DNA from 2 places in the Dysosmobacter sp. Phy genome. Region 2 is predicted to be linked to the other one. Evidence: riboswitches for the same ligand, from Rfam matches in the RefSeq annotation. Region 2 holds a riboswitch; the other holds the start of a gene.
What was found. Region 2 has a riboswitch for thiamine pyrophosphate ahead of thiW (energy coupling factor transporter S component ThiW). Riboswitches for the same ligand answer to the same signal wherever they lie in the genome.

Region 1 (7,156 bases), 970 kb from region 2:
AATGAGCTCGATCTTCTGGGGATTTTTCCTGGTATTTGTGAATTTCAATCTGACGGTGAACGGCCATGTGCTGAACCTGCTGCCGCCCTTTGCGGGGTATCTGCTGGTGATGAAGGGCTGCCGGGAGCTGGAGGGGGAGAGTAGCCTCTTCGCCTCCATCCGGCCTTTCGCCCTGGGCATGGCCGTGTATACGGGTATTTTGTGGCTGGGGGACCTGCTGGCCGTCACCGGTCAGGGCAGCTGGCTGACGGTGCTGCTGGGCCTCGCGGCTCTGGCGGTGTCGCTGTACGTGTCCTGGGCGGTGGTCCAGGCCATCCGGGATACGGAGGGGCGCCGGGGGGCGGATCTGAACAGCGCCTCCCTGAAAACCGGCTGGACGGTGCTGGCCGTGGCCCAGGTTGCCTCCTGGATCCTGGCGATCCTGGGCTCCCTGCTGGCGCTGATAGGCGTGATCGCGGGCCTGGTGGGCATCGTCTGGTTCCTGGCCGCCCTCTGGCGCAGCCGGAAGCTCTTTGAGGCCCTGCCGCCTCCCGGCGGCGCGGCTATGGACTGACGACGGGAAGGAAGCGATCGGATGGAGACGGTGCTGCCTCTGGCGCGGCTGGAGGAGATGCAGGCGTACATGGACCCGCGGGTCCTGCGCCATATCCACGAGGGACAGAGTGAGGCCTTCGAGGGGTTCGAGGGCTTCGACCTGATCGCCTTCGACTGGTACGACGTCCGCAGCGACCGGACGGAGGACGCCCGGTTCCTGCTGTATCTGGACCGGGAGCGCCTCCTGTGCTTCTGCGGGGAGGAGCGGGGCCTGACCCGGGCCCGGGAGATCTTCGCCGCTTTGGAGGAGGAGCCGCTCTCCCGGGAGCAGCTGCTCCACCGCTTCTTCGTCCGGCTGCTGATGGGGGACATGGACCACCTGGACGCCCTGGAGGGGGAGATCGCCGACGGCGAGGACGCCGTCCTGGCCCGGCCCGACGGAGACTGCCTGGCGCAGATCGCCGCCTGGCGGCGGGAGCTGCTGCGGCTGCGGCGGTACTATGAGCAGCTGGACTCCATCTTCCGGGAGTTGGCGGACAATGAAAACAGCCTGCTGAGCCAGGAGACCGCCCGCCGCTTTTCCAACCTTGGCAACCGGACGGAGCGGTATCTTAATACCGTCCAGGACCTGCGGGAGTCCGTGTCCCACCTGCGGGAGGCCTACCAGTCCCAGCTGTCCATCCGGCAGAACGACCTGATGAAGGTGTTCACGGTGGTGACGGCGGTGTTCCTGCCCCTGACCCTTCTGACCGGCTGGTACGGCATGAACTTCGCCGCCATGCCGGAGCTGCGGTGGCGCTACGGCTACCCGGCGGTGATCGGCCTGAGCGCGGTCATCGTGGGGGCGCTGCTGTGGTGGTTCAAGCGGAAAAAGTGGCTGTGAGGCCTTGCAAAGCTGGTCGAAACGTGGTAGGATGAGCCCATCAAGTTCATAGATTGTGGACCGGGGAGCTTGTTGCAACAGGCTGAGAGGGCGCTGAGAGCGCCGACCCGTGACCTGATGTGGGTAATGCCAACGTAGGGAGCCGTCAATGATCGACGCGCGGGGAGATCTCCGCGTACCAGCGCCTTCCCGGCAGCCCGGGAGGGCGCTTTTTTCATGCCGCCCGCCGGTCCGCGGTCAGATCGACAAGGAGGAAGTTCATCATGCTGCAACTGTTCGTCAATGCCGAGGGCGGCCTCACCACCGCCGGATACGTCCTCAGCGGGGCTTTGATGGCCCTGTTCCTGCTGGCGGGCCTGGCCCTGTCCGGCGGGAAGGAGACCCGGGGTATGAGCGCCCGGCACCTGGCCTACTGCGCCATGGCGGTGGCCCTGGCCTATGTCACGTCCTTCATCAAGCCCTTCGCCGAGATGCCCTACGGCGGGTCCGTAACCCTGCTGAGCATGCTGTTCATCGTGCTGATCGGCTACTGGTACGGCGTCCGCACCGGCGTGCTGGTGGGCCTTGCCTACGGTGTGCTGCAATTTTTGCAGGAGCCCTACTTCCTGACGCTGTTCCAGGTCTGCTGCGACTATGTGTTCGCCTTTGCCGCCCTGGGCCTTTCCGGCCTGTTCCGGGGAAAGAAAAACGGCCTGGTGATCGGCTACATCGCGGCGGTGCTGGCCCGGGGCTTTTTCCACTCCCTGGGCGGATACCTCTACTGGATGGACTACATGCCGGAGAATTTCCCCCAGTCCCTGAAGGCGGTGTATCCCATCGTCTACAATTACAGCTACCTGCTGGCGGAGGGGATCATCACGGTCATCGTGCTGAAGGTGCCCGCAGTCAGCAAAGCCCTGGAGCGGGTGAGCCGCAGCGCGGTGCGGTAAGCGCTGCCCCCGCCGGTTCCCTCTCACAGAAAAACAGGCCGCCCCGTCGGGGCGGCCTGTTTTGACGCCGATCTATTTTTTGCAGCCCCGGCAGTGGGCGCAGTCCCCGCCGCAGCCGGGATGCCGGCGGCAGGACCGCAGGGCGAAGAACAGCCACACGCCCAGGGCCAGAAGGATCAGAAGTTCCATCGGGTTCCCTCCTTACAGGATCAGCAGCGCCAGCCGGTATACGATGAAGGCCACCGCCCAGGCGATCACGCACTGGCTCAGGGCCACGCCCGCGGCCTTCCAGCCGGAGCGCAGCTCCCGCCGCACCGCGCTGATGGCGGCGACGCAGGGGGTGTACAGCAGCGTGAAGGCCAAAAAGCCCGCGGCGGCCGCCGGAGTGAACAGCGTCCCCAGGGCGGCGGCGCCCACATCTGTGCCGGAGCCGGTGAGGATGCCCAGGGTGGAGATGACGGACTCCTTGGCGATGAAGCCGGTGATGAGGGCCGTGGACACCCGCCAGTCCCCGAAGCCCAGGGGCGTGAACACCGGCGCCAGGACGGCGCCCACCGTGGCCAGCAGGCTCTGGGCGCTGTCGGCCACCAGGTTCAGCCGGGTGTCGAAGGTCTGGAGGAACCAGACGATGATGGTGGCCACAAAGATGATGGTGAAGGCCCGGGTCAGGAAGTCCTTGGCCTTGTCCCAGCACAGCTGTCCCACGCTTTTGAGGGAGGGGAAGCGGTAGTTGGGCAGCTCCATGACGAAGGGCACCGGGTTTCCCTTAAAGGCGGTGGCGCCCAGGACCTTGGCGGCGATGATGCCCACCAGGATGCCCAGCAGGTACAGACCGATCATCACCAGAGCGGCGTACCGGGGAAAGAAGGCGGCGGTGAACACTCCGTAAATGGGGATCTTGGCCGAGCAGCTCATGAAGGGGGTCAGGAGAATGGTCATCCGCCGGTCCCGCTCCGAGGCCAGGGTCCGGGTGGACATGATGGCGGGCACGGAGCAGCCGAAGCCGATCAGCAGCGGCACGATGCTCCGGCCGGACAGGCCGATCTTCCGCAGCAGCTGGTCCATGACGAAAGCCACCCGGGCCATGTATCCGGTGTCCTCCAGAATGGACAGGAAGAAGAAAAGAACCACTATAATGGGTAAAAAGCTCAATACACTGCCCACTCCGGCGAACACGCCGTCGATGACCAGGCTGTGGACCACCGGGTTGAGGCCGTAGGCCGTGAGCCCTGCGTCCACGGCGGCGGTCAGGGCGTCGATGCCCGCCGCCAGCAGGTCCGACAGCACCGCGCCGATGACGTTGAAGGTCAGGAAAAAGATGGCCAGCATGATGCCGAAGAACAGCGGCAGAGCCAGGCAGCGGTTGGTGACGACCCGGTCGATGGCTTCGCTGCGCTGCCGCTCCCGGGAGGCATGGCATTTGACCACCGTGCCGGCGCAGACACTCTCGATGAAATTATACCGCATATCCGCCAGGGCGGCGTTGCGGTCCATGCCGTGCTCCGCCTCCATCTCCTGGACGCTGTGCTCGATCAGCTCCAGCTCGTTCTGGTCCAGCTCCAGCCGGGCGCGGATGTCCTCGTCGCCCTCGATCAGCTTGGTGGCGGCGAAGCGCACCGGGATGCCGGAGGCCTCGGCGTGGTCCTCGATCTGGTGGACCACCGCGTGGATGCAGCGGTGGACCGGTCCGGGGGAGCAGAAGTCGTATACCTTGGGGTAGACGCGGTTTTTCGCCGTGGACACGGCGATGCGGACCAGCTCGTCCACGCCCTGGTTCTTCACGGCGGAGATGGGCACCACCGGGATGCCCAGGGCCTGGCTGAGGCCCTTGACGTCGATGGTGCCGCCGCTGCCGGTGACCTCGTCCATCATGTTCAGGGCCAGCACCATGGGGATCCGCATCTCCATCAGCTGCAAGGTCAGATACAGGTTCCGCTCGATGTTGGTGGCGTCGATGATGTTGATGATACCGTCGGGCCGCTGGTTCAGGATGAAGTCCCGGGTGACGATCTCCTCCGGCGTGTAGGGCCGGATGGAGTAGATGCCCGGCAGGTCCACCACCGTGCAGTCCTTCTGCCCCCGGATGGCGCCGGACTTCTGGTCCACGGTGACGCCGGGGAAGTTGCCCACGTGCTGGTTGGAGCCGGTGAGCTGGTTGAAGAGGGTGGTCTTGCCGCAATTTTGGTTTCCGGCCAGCGCGAAGATCACGGCTTGCTCACCTCCACGGTAATGTTCCGGGCGTCCTCTTTCCGCAGGGACAGGGAATAGCCCCGGACCCGCAGCTCGATGGGGTCACCCAGCGGGGCTACCTTCTCCACCCGGACCACAGTCCGGGGAATCAGCCCCATATCCAGCAGATGGCAGCGAAGGGAATTCTCGCCGCCCACGGCGGTGATGACGGCCTCCTGCCCAAGAGGCAGCATATCCAGTGTCATATGGTATTCCTCCCAAAAGTTAGCTTGCTCTAACACTTTGAGTTTACCACTGCTAACTCCCTGGGACAAGCGGGAATGGGCACAAATGCGGAGAAACTTGGCGGCAGGAATTGTGCAACTTCCATAGCTACCTCCGGTTTTGTCTTGACAGCACCCGGCGCCGCCATGGTATACTGACGAAGAGGTGAACGATATGCTGACATTCAATCATTTTAATTTTAATGTGTCTGATTTGGACAAGTCCCTGGCCTTCTACAAAGAGGCGCTGGATCTGGAGCCGGTGCGCCGGAAGGAGGCGGCCGACGGCAGCTATGTCATCGTCTTTCTGGGCGATGGCAAGACCGATTTCCGTCTGGAGCTGACATGGCTGCGGGACCACCCCCAGAAATACGATCTGGGAGAGTGCGAGTTCCATCTGGCCCTGCGGGCTGACGACTATGAGGCGGCCCATGCCCGCCATGCCCAGCTGGGATGCATCTGCTTTGAGAATCCGGCCATGGGGATCTATTTCATCTCTGATCCGGACGGCTATTGGATCGAGATCATTCCCACACGGTAAATAGGACGCGGGAGCGGCAGCGCTCCCGCGTTTTTCGGATTGCGCGGGCAGACGGTATGTGTTACATTGAAAAAGGATACAGGGGAAATTTGTGTGGGCGTCCATAACAGATAAAGAGGAGAGAGAACGATGAAAAGAGGGTTTGTGCTGATGCTCGCTGCGGCAATGGCTCTGGGGATGACCGCCTGCGGCGGAGGGGAGGTCTCTTCCGAAGGCCGTATCGGAGACACGATGGAGACCTATTTCTTTGACTTTACCATCGACAGCGCCAGTCTGACCGGCGAATACGCGGGCCGCACGCCGGAGCCGGGGAACGCGCTGCTGGTGGTGGAGGTGACGGTGAAGAATACCTACCGGGAGAGCATCGAGATGTACGACACGGACTTCCAGCTGGGATGGGGAGACGCGGAGGAGGATTACTGCTACCCCATTACCACGGACCCGGAGACTTATGAGGAGCTGGAGCCGGTGGGTGAGGCGCAGCTGCCCGGCACCTATCAGCTGGCTGTGGACGAGGAGCGTACCGGTGAGCTGGTGTATGAGGTCCCGGCCGGCCAGGCGGACTTCTCCATCGGGTATCTGGAGATCTTCGAGGACGGTACGGAGGAGGGCGATACGGGAGACGCCTATTTCGTCTACTTCACCGCCCGGGAGGACACAGCGGCCTCCGTTTGAGAGAACACAGCAGCGCCGCCGCAGATCTGCGGCGGCGCTGCTGCCGTTTGGGACAGGCGGCGGGGGATCACGGGTCCGTTGGCTCCTTCGCCAGCTTCGCCAGGGCCCGCAGCATCCGGTCCCGCTCCGCCGCGGCCCGGGCGGCGCCCCCGCCGGCATAGTCGTAGAAGCCCCGGCCGGTCTTGGCGCCCAGGTCCCCCTGGATGCACAGGTGCTCCAGCAGTTCCGGCACGCCGGTACTGTTGGACAGGTCCGGGAAGAGGTAGGCGGCGATCTGCCGGAACACGTCCAGCCCGCCCAGGTCCGCCGACCGGAAGGGCCCGCCGCAGGCGTAGCGCATCCCCAGGCCGTACCGGACGGCGTCGTCCACGTCCCGGATGCCCGCGGCGCCGCTCTCCACCAGGTGGAAAGCCTCCCGCAGCAGAGCAAACTGCAGCCGGTTCAGCAGAAATCCCGGCACGTCCCGGGTGCGGATGGGCCGCTTGCCCAGAGCCTGTGCCAGCTGAAAGACGGCCTCCGCCGTCTCCGGCGCGGTCAGGTCCCCCTGGACCACCTCCACCAGCGGGATCAGGGCCGGGGGATTGATCCAGTGCATCCCCACGAAGCGGCCCGGCTGCGCCACGGCCTCGCCCAGGGCGGTGACGGAGAGGCCCGAGGTGTTGGTGGCGATGAGGCAGTCCTCCGGCGCCAGACGGCTGATCCGGCCCAGGAAGTCCCGCTTGGCGTCCAGGTCCTCCGCGATGCTCTCCAGAATGAACGGGGCGAAGGCGAACACGGCGTCGTCCGTGGTCAGGCGGACCCGGCCCTTCAGCGCGGCGGCCCGCTCCAGGCCCCGGGCGCTGCGGTTCCAGAGGATGACCTCCAGCCCTCCGGCGGCGAAGATCCCCGCCAGCTGGACCCCCATGGTGCCGCTTCCGGCGATGACGGCGCGGGTGATGGCAGTGCGTTCCATAGACATCCCTCCCGATCTCTTTGCCGCCAGTATACCGCGGCGGCGGACCGGTGTCAAACTGTGGAAAAAGGGGCGGGGCCGTCAGGCCCCGCCCCTTTGGGCAGATGCAGCAGATTTACCACACCAGTGTGGCGAAATAGTCCTCGATGGTCTCCGCCCGGCGGATCAGCTCCACAGAGCCGTCCTCCT
Region 2 (7,156 bases):
CCGCGCCCACGCCCAAATAGTCGGCTCCCGCCGCCTGGGCCGCCAGGGCCTCGGTCACATTGTGGGCGGAGACGCCCACGATCTTGTCCGGCCCCAGGACCTCCCGGGCCCGGCCGGCGGCCAGGTCCTCCTGGCCCACGTGGACGCCGTCGGCGTCCGCCGCCAGGGCGATGTCCACATCGTCGTTGATGATGCTGACGGCGCCCTTCTCCCGGCACAGCGCCACAAAGCGCTTCGCCTCCTTCAAAAAGGCGTCGTGGTCCAGGTGCTTTTCCCGCAGCTGCACGATGCCCGCGCCGCCGTCGATGGCGGCGGCGATCTGGTCCATGAGGGCGTCCTCGTCCGCCGCCCAGGCCCGGTCGGTGACGGCATACAGCCGCAGCTGGCTTCCGTTGAGTTTCATATGGCTCCTCCTTATGACGCAAAAAACCGCGGACACACCAAAATCGGTCGTCCGCGGCGATACGCCCCATGATTTCCCTACGTTGGCATGATCCAAATCAGGTCAGGTCGGGACCTTGGCGGTCCCCTCTCAGCCCGGCGATACGGACTCCCCTTTGTTTACTTATTGTTTAATATACGCCTCTTTTTTCCACATTGCAAGGGCAGTCCGTGGATTTTTTCACGCTCTTTTTGCCGCCGCCCTTGACAAGCCCGGTTGGCGGTGCCATAATAGGCCTCGTAAAAACACAGGGGAGCCATTCGGCTGAGAGGAAGCGACCGCTTCGACCCTCCACCTGATGTGGGTAATGCCACCGTAGGAAGTCATCATCCGAGCTGACGCGGCGGGCGGCCCAGGTGGGTCCCCCGCCGTTTTTCCACTCTTTTGAGAAAGGAGCGTGGAGAGAAAACCGTTTTCCGGCGCCCCGGGCCATCCGGGAGCGGGCCGAGGGGGAGCGCCCTGGGTCCGGGCCGGCCAAGCAGCGATGGGAAGCCGTGTTCCGGCGTGAGAGGAGGCCAGTGAGCCTCGACCGCATTTCTCCGCAGGCGGAGGTGTATCCGCCTGTGCCTTGCCCTGCAAGGAGGAGACGCTGCCTTGGATCGCCGTTTTCTCCCTGCCATTCTTTCATCAAAGGAGTTTTTTGTCATGAGAAGCATTTCCACCAAGAAGCTGGCCCTGGCCGGCGTGCTGTGCGCCGTGGCCGTCGTGGGGAGCCTGTTCTCCTTCCCCGTCTTTTCCAGCAAGTGCGCCCCGGTGCAGCACATGGTGAACGTCCTGTGCGCCGTGTTCCTGGGTCCCTGGTACGGCGTGGCCGTGGCCTTCGTGGCCAGCCTCCTGCGCAACCTTCTGGGCCTGGGGTCCCTGCTGGCCTTCCCGGGCAGCATGTGCGGCGCGCTGCTGTGCGGCCTGGTGTACTGGAAGTCCAAGAACCTGCTGGGCACCCTGTGCGCCGAGGTGTTCGGCACCGGCATCATCGGCGGCCTGCTGTCCTACCCCATCGCCATCGCCTTCATGGGCGTGGTGGCCGGCTCCATCGGCTACACCGCCTATGTGGTGCCCTTCCTGGTGTCCACCGTGGGCGGGTCCATCATCGCCGGCGTGCTGGTGACCGCCCTGAAGAAGAGCGGCGCCCTGCACTCCATGCAGGCCACCCTGAGCCGCTGAGGCATTCTCTCCCAAGGAGCGTGTATCCATGATCGATTTCACCCGGCTGGAGGAGGTCCGGCAGCGCCGTCCCCTCATCCACTGCGTCAGCAACATCGTCACCGCGGGCGACTGCGCCAACCTTGCCCTGGCGGTGGGGGCCAGCCCCATGATGGCCCACGCGCCGGAGGAGATGGCGGACATCACCGCCATCTCCGACGCCACGGTGCTCAACACCGGCACGCCGGATGAGATCCGCTTCGAGATCTGCGCCCTGTGCGCCAAGGCGGCAGGCGCCGCTTCCCAGCCGATGGTGCTGGACCCGGTGGGCGTGGGGGCCTCCCCCTGGCGCCTGCGGCGGGTCCGGGAGCTGCTGCACCTCGCCACGCCCTCCATCCTCCGGGTGAACCTGGGGGAGGCCCGGGCCCTGGCCGGGGAGAGCGGCCGGGAGCAGGGGGTGGACAGCCCCGATCCCGCCAGCCGGGACGCCCGCCTGGCCGCGGCGAAAGCCCTGGCCCTCCGCCGCCACACGGCGGTGCTGCTGAGCGGGCCGGAGGACATCGTCACCGACGGCACCGCCGCCTGGTGCCTGCCCGGCGGCAGCGATCTCATGGCCTTTGTCACCGGCACGGGCTGTATGCTCTCGGTGCTGTGCGGCGTGTTCGCCGCTGTGGAGCCGGACCCCGCCAAGGCCGCCGTGCTGGCCTCCGCCTTCTGGAAGGTCTGTTCCCGCCGGGCGGAAGAGGCCGCCGCGGGAAGGGGCCCCGGCACCTTCCGCGCCGCCCTGATGGATGCCGCCGCCAGCCTCACCCCCGCCGACTTCGCCGCTCTGGCCCGGATCGAGCAGCTGTAAATCCCATCTTGTCCCAAACGGGAGCGCCTGCGGCGCTCCCGTTTTTTCCGGTCTACTTTGCCCCGGCGGCGCATAAGGTTGTCCCAGAGGTGAGACAAATGAAGCGACGGGCTTTTTTCTCCGGCGCCCTGCGGCGGGGCGGAGCGGTGTGCCTGGCGGCGGGAACGCTGTGGGCAGCGGCGGTCACCGCCGGCAGCGATACCTTTTCAGAGGCCTGGACGGCCCTGCGGACCTCCGCGCCCCAGGGCATCCTCCACTGGGAGCTGGGGGACCTGTGGCAGGCCGACCAGCTCTCCGCCGCCGCGGCCCTGGCCATCGGGGAGTCGCCCCTGCTGCTGTCGGCCCGGCCGGCGGTGGCGGAGCTGTGGTCCTCGGACCGGGCCGAACAGCCGGAGGCGGAGGGGGAGACAGAGGAGATCGTCACCGAGCCGGTGACGGAGACGCCCCTGGAGGCCCCGGAGGCCGCCGACAACGGCGTGGCCGCCCGGACATTGGTCCCCACGGACCCCAGCGGCTACACGGTCTGCGGCTCCGTGTACATCAGCAACAGTACGGACCACGCCCTGACCGTGTCGGAGCTGACAGAGCCCTTTGACGCCCGGCTGGTGGACGGCTCGCCCCAGATCCTGATCCTCCACAGCCACGGCAGCGAGTCCTACACTCCCGCCGGGGACACGGAGGTGGTCTGGTCCGGGGACCACCGGACCACCGACACCCGCTACAACGTGGTGAAGGTGGGGGACGAGATGGCGGAGGAATTCACCGCGGCGGGGATCTCCGTGCTCCACGACCGGACCCTGTACGACTACCCCTCCTACTCCGGGGCCTACGACCGGTCCCTGGCGGCCATCGAGAGCTACCTGGCCCAGTACCCCTCCATCCGCTTTATCCTGGACATCCACCGGGACGCCATCGCCGACAGCCAGGGCAACCAGTACAAGGTGGTCTCCACCGTGGAGGGGGAGGGCACCGCCGCCCAGCTGACATTGGTCATGGGCAGCGACGGCAGCGGCCTTGCCCACCCGGACTGGATCGAGAATCTGAAGCTGGGAGTAGCCCTCCAGAGCCGGGTGCTGGAACAGTATCCCACGCTGATGCGGCCCATGCTGCTGCGCAACTCCCGGTACAACCAGCACGCCACCACCGGGTCGCTGCTGCTGGAGGTGGGCGCCGCCGGCAACTCCCCGGAGGAGGCCGCCCTGGCGGGCCGCCTCTTCGCCCGGCAGATGGCCCAGCTTCTGATCGAGCTGGGGAAGTGAGGGCGTCAGCCCCGGCCCGACGGGCCGGGGCTGACACGCGCCGCGGGCAGGGGAGCGGTCCGGCAGGGCGCCTTTCGTCTCCCGCGCCTCATCCCGTTCCCCTTGCGGGAAGCGGTGTCTCACGGAGTTCCGCCGCCCGAAGCCTCTTTTCCGCCGCCCACAGGCGGCGGAATCTTTTTGATCCCGTCATTTCCGGGGAAATCGAGTCCGCTTTGCCATGAAATCTCTCGTCTGAAAAGGCCATGGGCCTTTTCAGACGAAATAAAAATCCCGTCCCAAAAGCGGGACGGGATTTTTTAAGTGATTTACTCGGTCACGTAGGGCAGCAGAGCGATCTGACGGGCGCGCTTGATGGCCTCGGTCAGCTGGCGCTGATGCATGGCGCAGGTACCGGTGGTCCGGCGGGGCAGGATCTTGGACCGCTCGGACACGAAACGGCGCAGCTTGGCGGCGTCCTTGTAATCGATATACTCGCACTTGTCCGCGCAGAACTGGCAAACCTTACGGCGCTTGCCGCGGGCAGGGCGCGCGGGTCTGGCTTCACGATCAATGGCCATGTGAGGGTTCCTCCTTTATCAAAGTGTGATCAGCTTCCCGTAAAGGCGGGGCTGAGGAAAAGTGCCGGCAGACGGCACAGAAAATCAAAACGGCAGCTCGCCGTCCTCCTCGCCGATCTCGGCGAAGTCGGACATGCCTCCGGCGGGGGCGGCGCCGCGGCCAGCGGCGGGCGCTCCGTAGGAAGCGGGGGCTCCGTACGCGGGGGGCGCGCCGAAATCGCTGCCGCCGTCCCGCTTGGAATCACCGAAATAGACGTTGTCGGCCACGACTTCGGCGCTTCTGCGCTTTCCGCCGTCCCGGTCCGTCCAGTCGCGGATCTGCAGCCGGCCCTCCACCACGGCCATGCGGCCCTTGGTGAAGTACTTGCTGACAAACTCCGCGGTGCTGCGCCAGGCCACCACGTCGATGAAGTCGGTCTCCTTCTCGCCGCTCTGGGACTTGAAGTCCCGGTCCACGGCCAGGGAGAAGGACGTGACGGGGGTGCCGCTTCCGGTGCGGCGCAGCTCGGGGTCACGGGTCAGGCGACCCATGAGGATGATTCTGTTGAGCATGAGCCCGGCCTCCTTACTCGCCCTTGCAGACGATCAGGGACCGCATGATGCCGTCGGTAATGCCCAGAACACGATCCAGCTCCTTGGGGAAGGAAGGCTCGCTGGTGAAGCTCATGAGCACGTAGTAACCCTCGGACTTGAAGTTGATGGGATAAGCCAGCTTGCGGCTGCCCCACTCCTCCACCTCAACGGCGGAAGCGTGCTGCTCGGCCAGGGTACGGAACTTCGCCACCAGAGCGGCGATGCCCTCCTCACCCTGTGCAGGGTCGATGATATACACGACCTCATAATTGGCAGAAACCTTTGCCATGTTTGCACCTCCTTTTGGACAAATGGCCCTCATTCTCAGATGAGAGCAAGGATAGCCCGCAGACTGCGAGCCTTATTATTATACAGCAAGGGAGAAAATTGTCAAGAAAAATTTCCGTTTTTCCCCTGTTTTTTGATTTCCCCCGGTTACGACCACCGGCCCGTGTCCAGATACCGCCCGGCCCGGCGGCGGGCACGGTCCACCACGTCCGCCTCCACCCCCATGATCCGCAGCAGCTCGATGGCGTTGCGGGTGACGGCGGGGCCGGGGCGGAGCCGGTAGTCGAAGAAGATGGCGTCCCCCTCCAGCTGCTCGGTGAAGTGGCCCTCGGCGTAGCGTCCGGCGAGCAGGGGGCCCAGCTCGCCGTCGTGGGTGGCGGCCAGGCACAGCGCGCCCCGGTCCGCCAGGGTCTCCAGCACGGCGCTGGCGGCGGCAATCCGCTCCACGGTGTTGGTGCCCCGCAGCACTTCGTCCACGGCGCAGAGGACCGCCCCCTCTTCCGCCGCCGCATCCAGGATGCGCTTTAGGGACCGGGTCTCCACGATATAGTAGCTCTCCCCGGCGCGCAGGTCGTCCTGCAATGCCATGGAGGTGTAGATCCGGAAGGCGGAGGCGGCGTACCGCTCCGCCGGGCAGGTGCAAAGGCTCTGGGCCAGGACCGCGTTCCAGGCCACGGCCTTGAGGTAGGTGGATTTGCCGGAGGCGTTGGACCCGGTGATGAGCAGGGGCCCCCCGGCGGCAAAATCGTTGGGCACGGCCTCCTCCAGCAGGGGATGGATCATTCCCTCCGCCTCCAGATGGGCGCGGCCGCCGGAGAAGTCCAGCTCCGGCTCCGTCCACCGGGGGAGGCTCTCCCGCCAGGAGGCGGCGGCGATGGCGGCGTCCAGCTTGCCCAGGGCCTCGTGGACCGAAAAGACCGCCTCGTGGCAGCGGCCCAGCTTGTTCTTCAAAAACTCGTAGGCGATGAGGTCCAGCAGCAGCAGCGTGGTCAGCAGGTCCCCGGCGCCGCCATTGTCGGTCATGGCGGGCAGAGCCCCCACCCGCAGCACGGACCGCAGCTCATCCAGAGCCGCGTAGCTGCCGCCCAGCCACCGGTCCAGCTCCGGCCGCCGCAGCTTTCGGATGCGCTCCAAAGTCTGGACCATGCCCACGGTGTAGTTGACCGTGGCAAAGTCCCGCTGGATGCGCCGCAGGCGGAATTCGTGGAGCCCGGCGTTGGCGGAGAGCAGCAAAATCAGCGCCATGGCCGCCTGGCCCTTTCCGAAGGGCAGGGCGCAGGCCGCGGCGATCACCGCGATCACCATCGCCAGATACACCAGCAGCCACCCCGGTCCCCGCTCCGACGGGTAAAAGGCGCCGCACAGGTCCGCCCGCCGGGCCCGGCCCAGGCGGGAGAGGATCACCTGTAATTTCACCCGCAGCTCCCCGTCCCGGCCCATGAGGCCGATCAGGGCCCGGCGGCCGGTCCAGGTGCCCTCGTCCCGGGCGGGGCTGCGGAGCATGTAGTAGAGATACTGCTCCCCGGAGGTGGTGAGCCCGGGGTTGATGCGGCGGAACACCTCGTCCCCCTCCAGGTCGTTCCAGGTGATCTCATCCAGCAAAAAGCCGTCCCGGCCGGTGTCCCGGCGGAAGTCGAAGTAGGACCGGATGTGGCCCATATCCCCGGGGAAGTAGTTCACCTCCGGCACCGTGCCGAACTGGCGGCGCAGCCGCGCCGCCGTTTTCCGTCTGCTCGTTCTCACCGGCCTCGTCTCCTTTCCGGCGGTGTGCCGTCAGTCCGCGATGTACTCCCGGACCCGGTAGGTGGCGCCGATCTCCTCCTCGCAGATCTTCCGGCAGGCCTCGATCTCCTCGGCGGGGATGGTGTCCACCACGGTCATCATGACGGTGGGGACGTACTTGCGGACCTCGCGGGTGAAGTCCTTCATGGCCTGGTAGGCGTTCTCCTGCTGGGGGTGGCACAGCCGATTGTACTTCTCCGCCGTGTCGGTGTTCAGCGAGACGGACACCATGTCGAACCGGCCTGCGAACTCCGGGGCG

Region 1: it holds a riboswitch for thiamine pyrophosphate, as region 2 does, so the genes downstream of both, ACVDHE_RS10695 (energy-coupled thiamine transporter ThiT) here and thiW (energy coupling factor transporter S component ThiW) in region 2, are expected to answer to the same signal.

Annotation. Positions count from the first base shown of each region.
Region 1 covers NZ_CM136997.1:2,174,483-2,181,638, forward strand. The annotation lists gene ACVDHE_RS10680 (hypothetical protein) at 1-5, shown strand, start outside; gene ACVDHE_RS10685 (hypothetical protein) at 2-553, shown strand; gene ACVDHE_RS10690 (magnesium transporter CorA family protein) at 575-1,417, shown strand; TPP riboswitch at 1,469-1,575, shown strand; gene ACVDHE_RS10695 (energy-coupled thiamine transporter ThiT) at 1,681-2,346, shown strand; gene ACVDHE_RS10700 (FeoB-associated Cys-rich membrane protein) at 2,419-2,535, opposite strand; gene feoB (ferrous iron transport protein B) at 2,548-4,554, opposite strand; gene ACVDHE_RS10710 (FeoA family protein) at 4,551-4,781, opposite strand; gene ACVDHE_RS10715 (VOC family protein) at 4,975-5,340, shown strand; gene ACVDHE_RS10720 (DUF4352 domain-containing protein) at 5,470-6,015, shown strand; gene ACVDHE_RS10725 (3-hydroxyacyl-CoA dehydrogenase family protein) at 6,083-6,967, opposite strand; gene ACVDHE_RS10730 (diaminopimelate decarboxylase) at 7,083-7,156, opposite strand, start outside.
Region 2 covers NZ_CM136997.1:1,209,268-1,216,423, reverse strand. The annotation lists gene thiE (thiamine phosphate synthase) at 1-403, opposite strand, end outside; TPP riboswitch at 682-781, shown strand; gene thiW (energy coupling factor transporter S component ThiW) at 1,088-1,606, shown strand; gene thiM (hydroxyethylthiazole kinase) at 1,635-2,438, shown strand; gene spoIIP (stage II sporulation protein P) at 2,537-3,697, shown strand; gene rpsR (30S ribosomal protein S18) at 4,003-4,254, opposite strand; gene ACVDHE_RS05945 (single-stranded DNA-binding protein) at 4,339-4,806, opposite strand; gene rpsF (30S ribosomal protein S6) at 4,820-5,116, opposite strand; gene ACVDHE_RS05935 (MutS-related protein) at 5,263-6,858, opposite strand; gene ACVDHE_RS05930 (TatD family nuclease-associated radical SAM protein) at 6,889-7,156, opposite strand, start outside.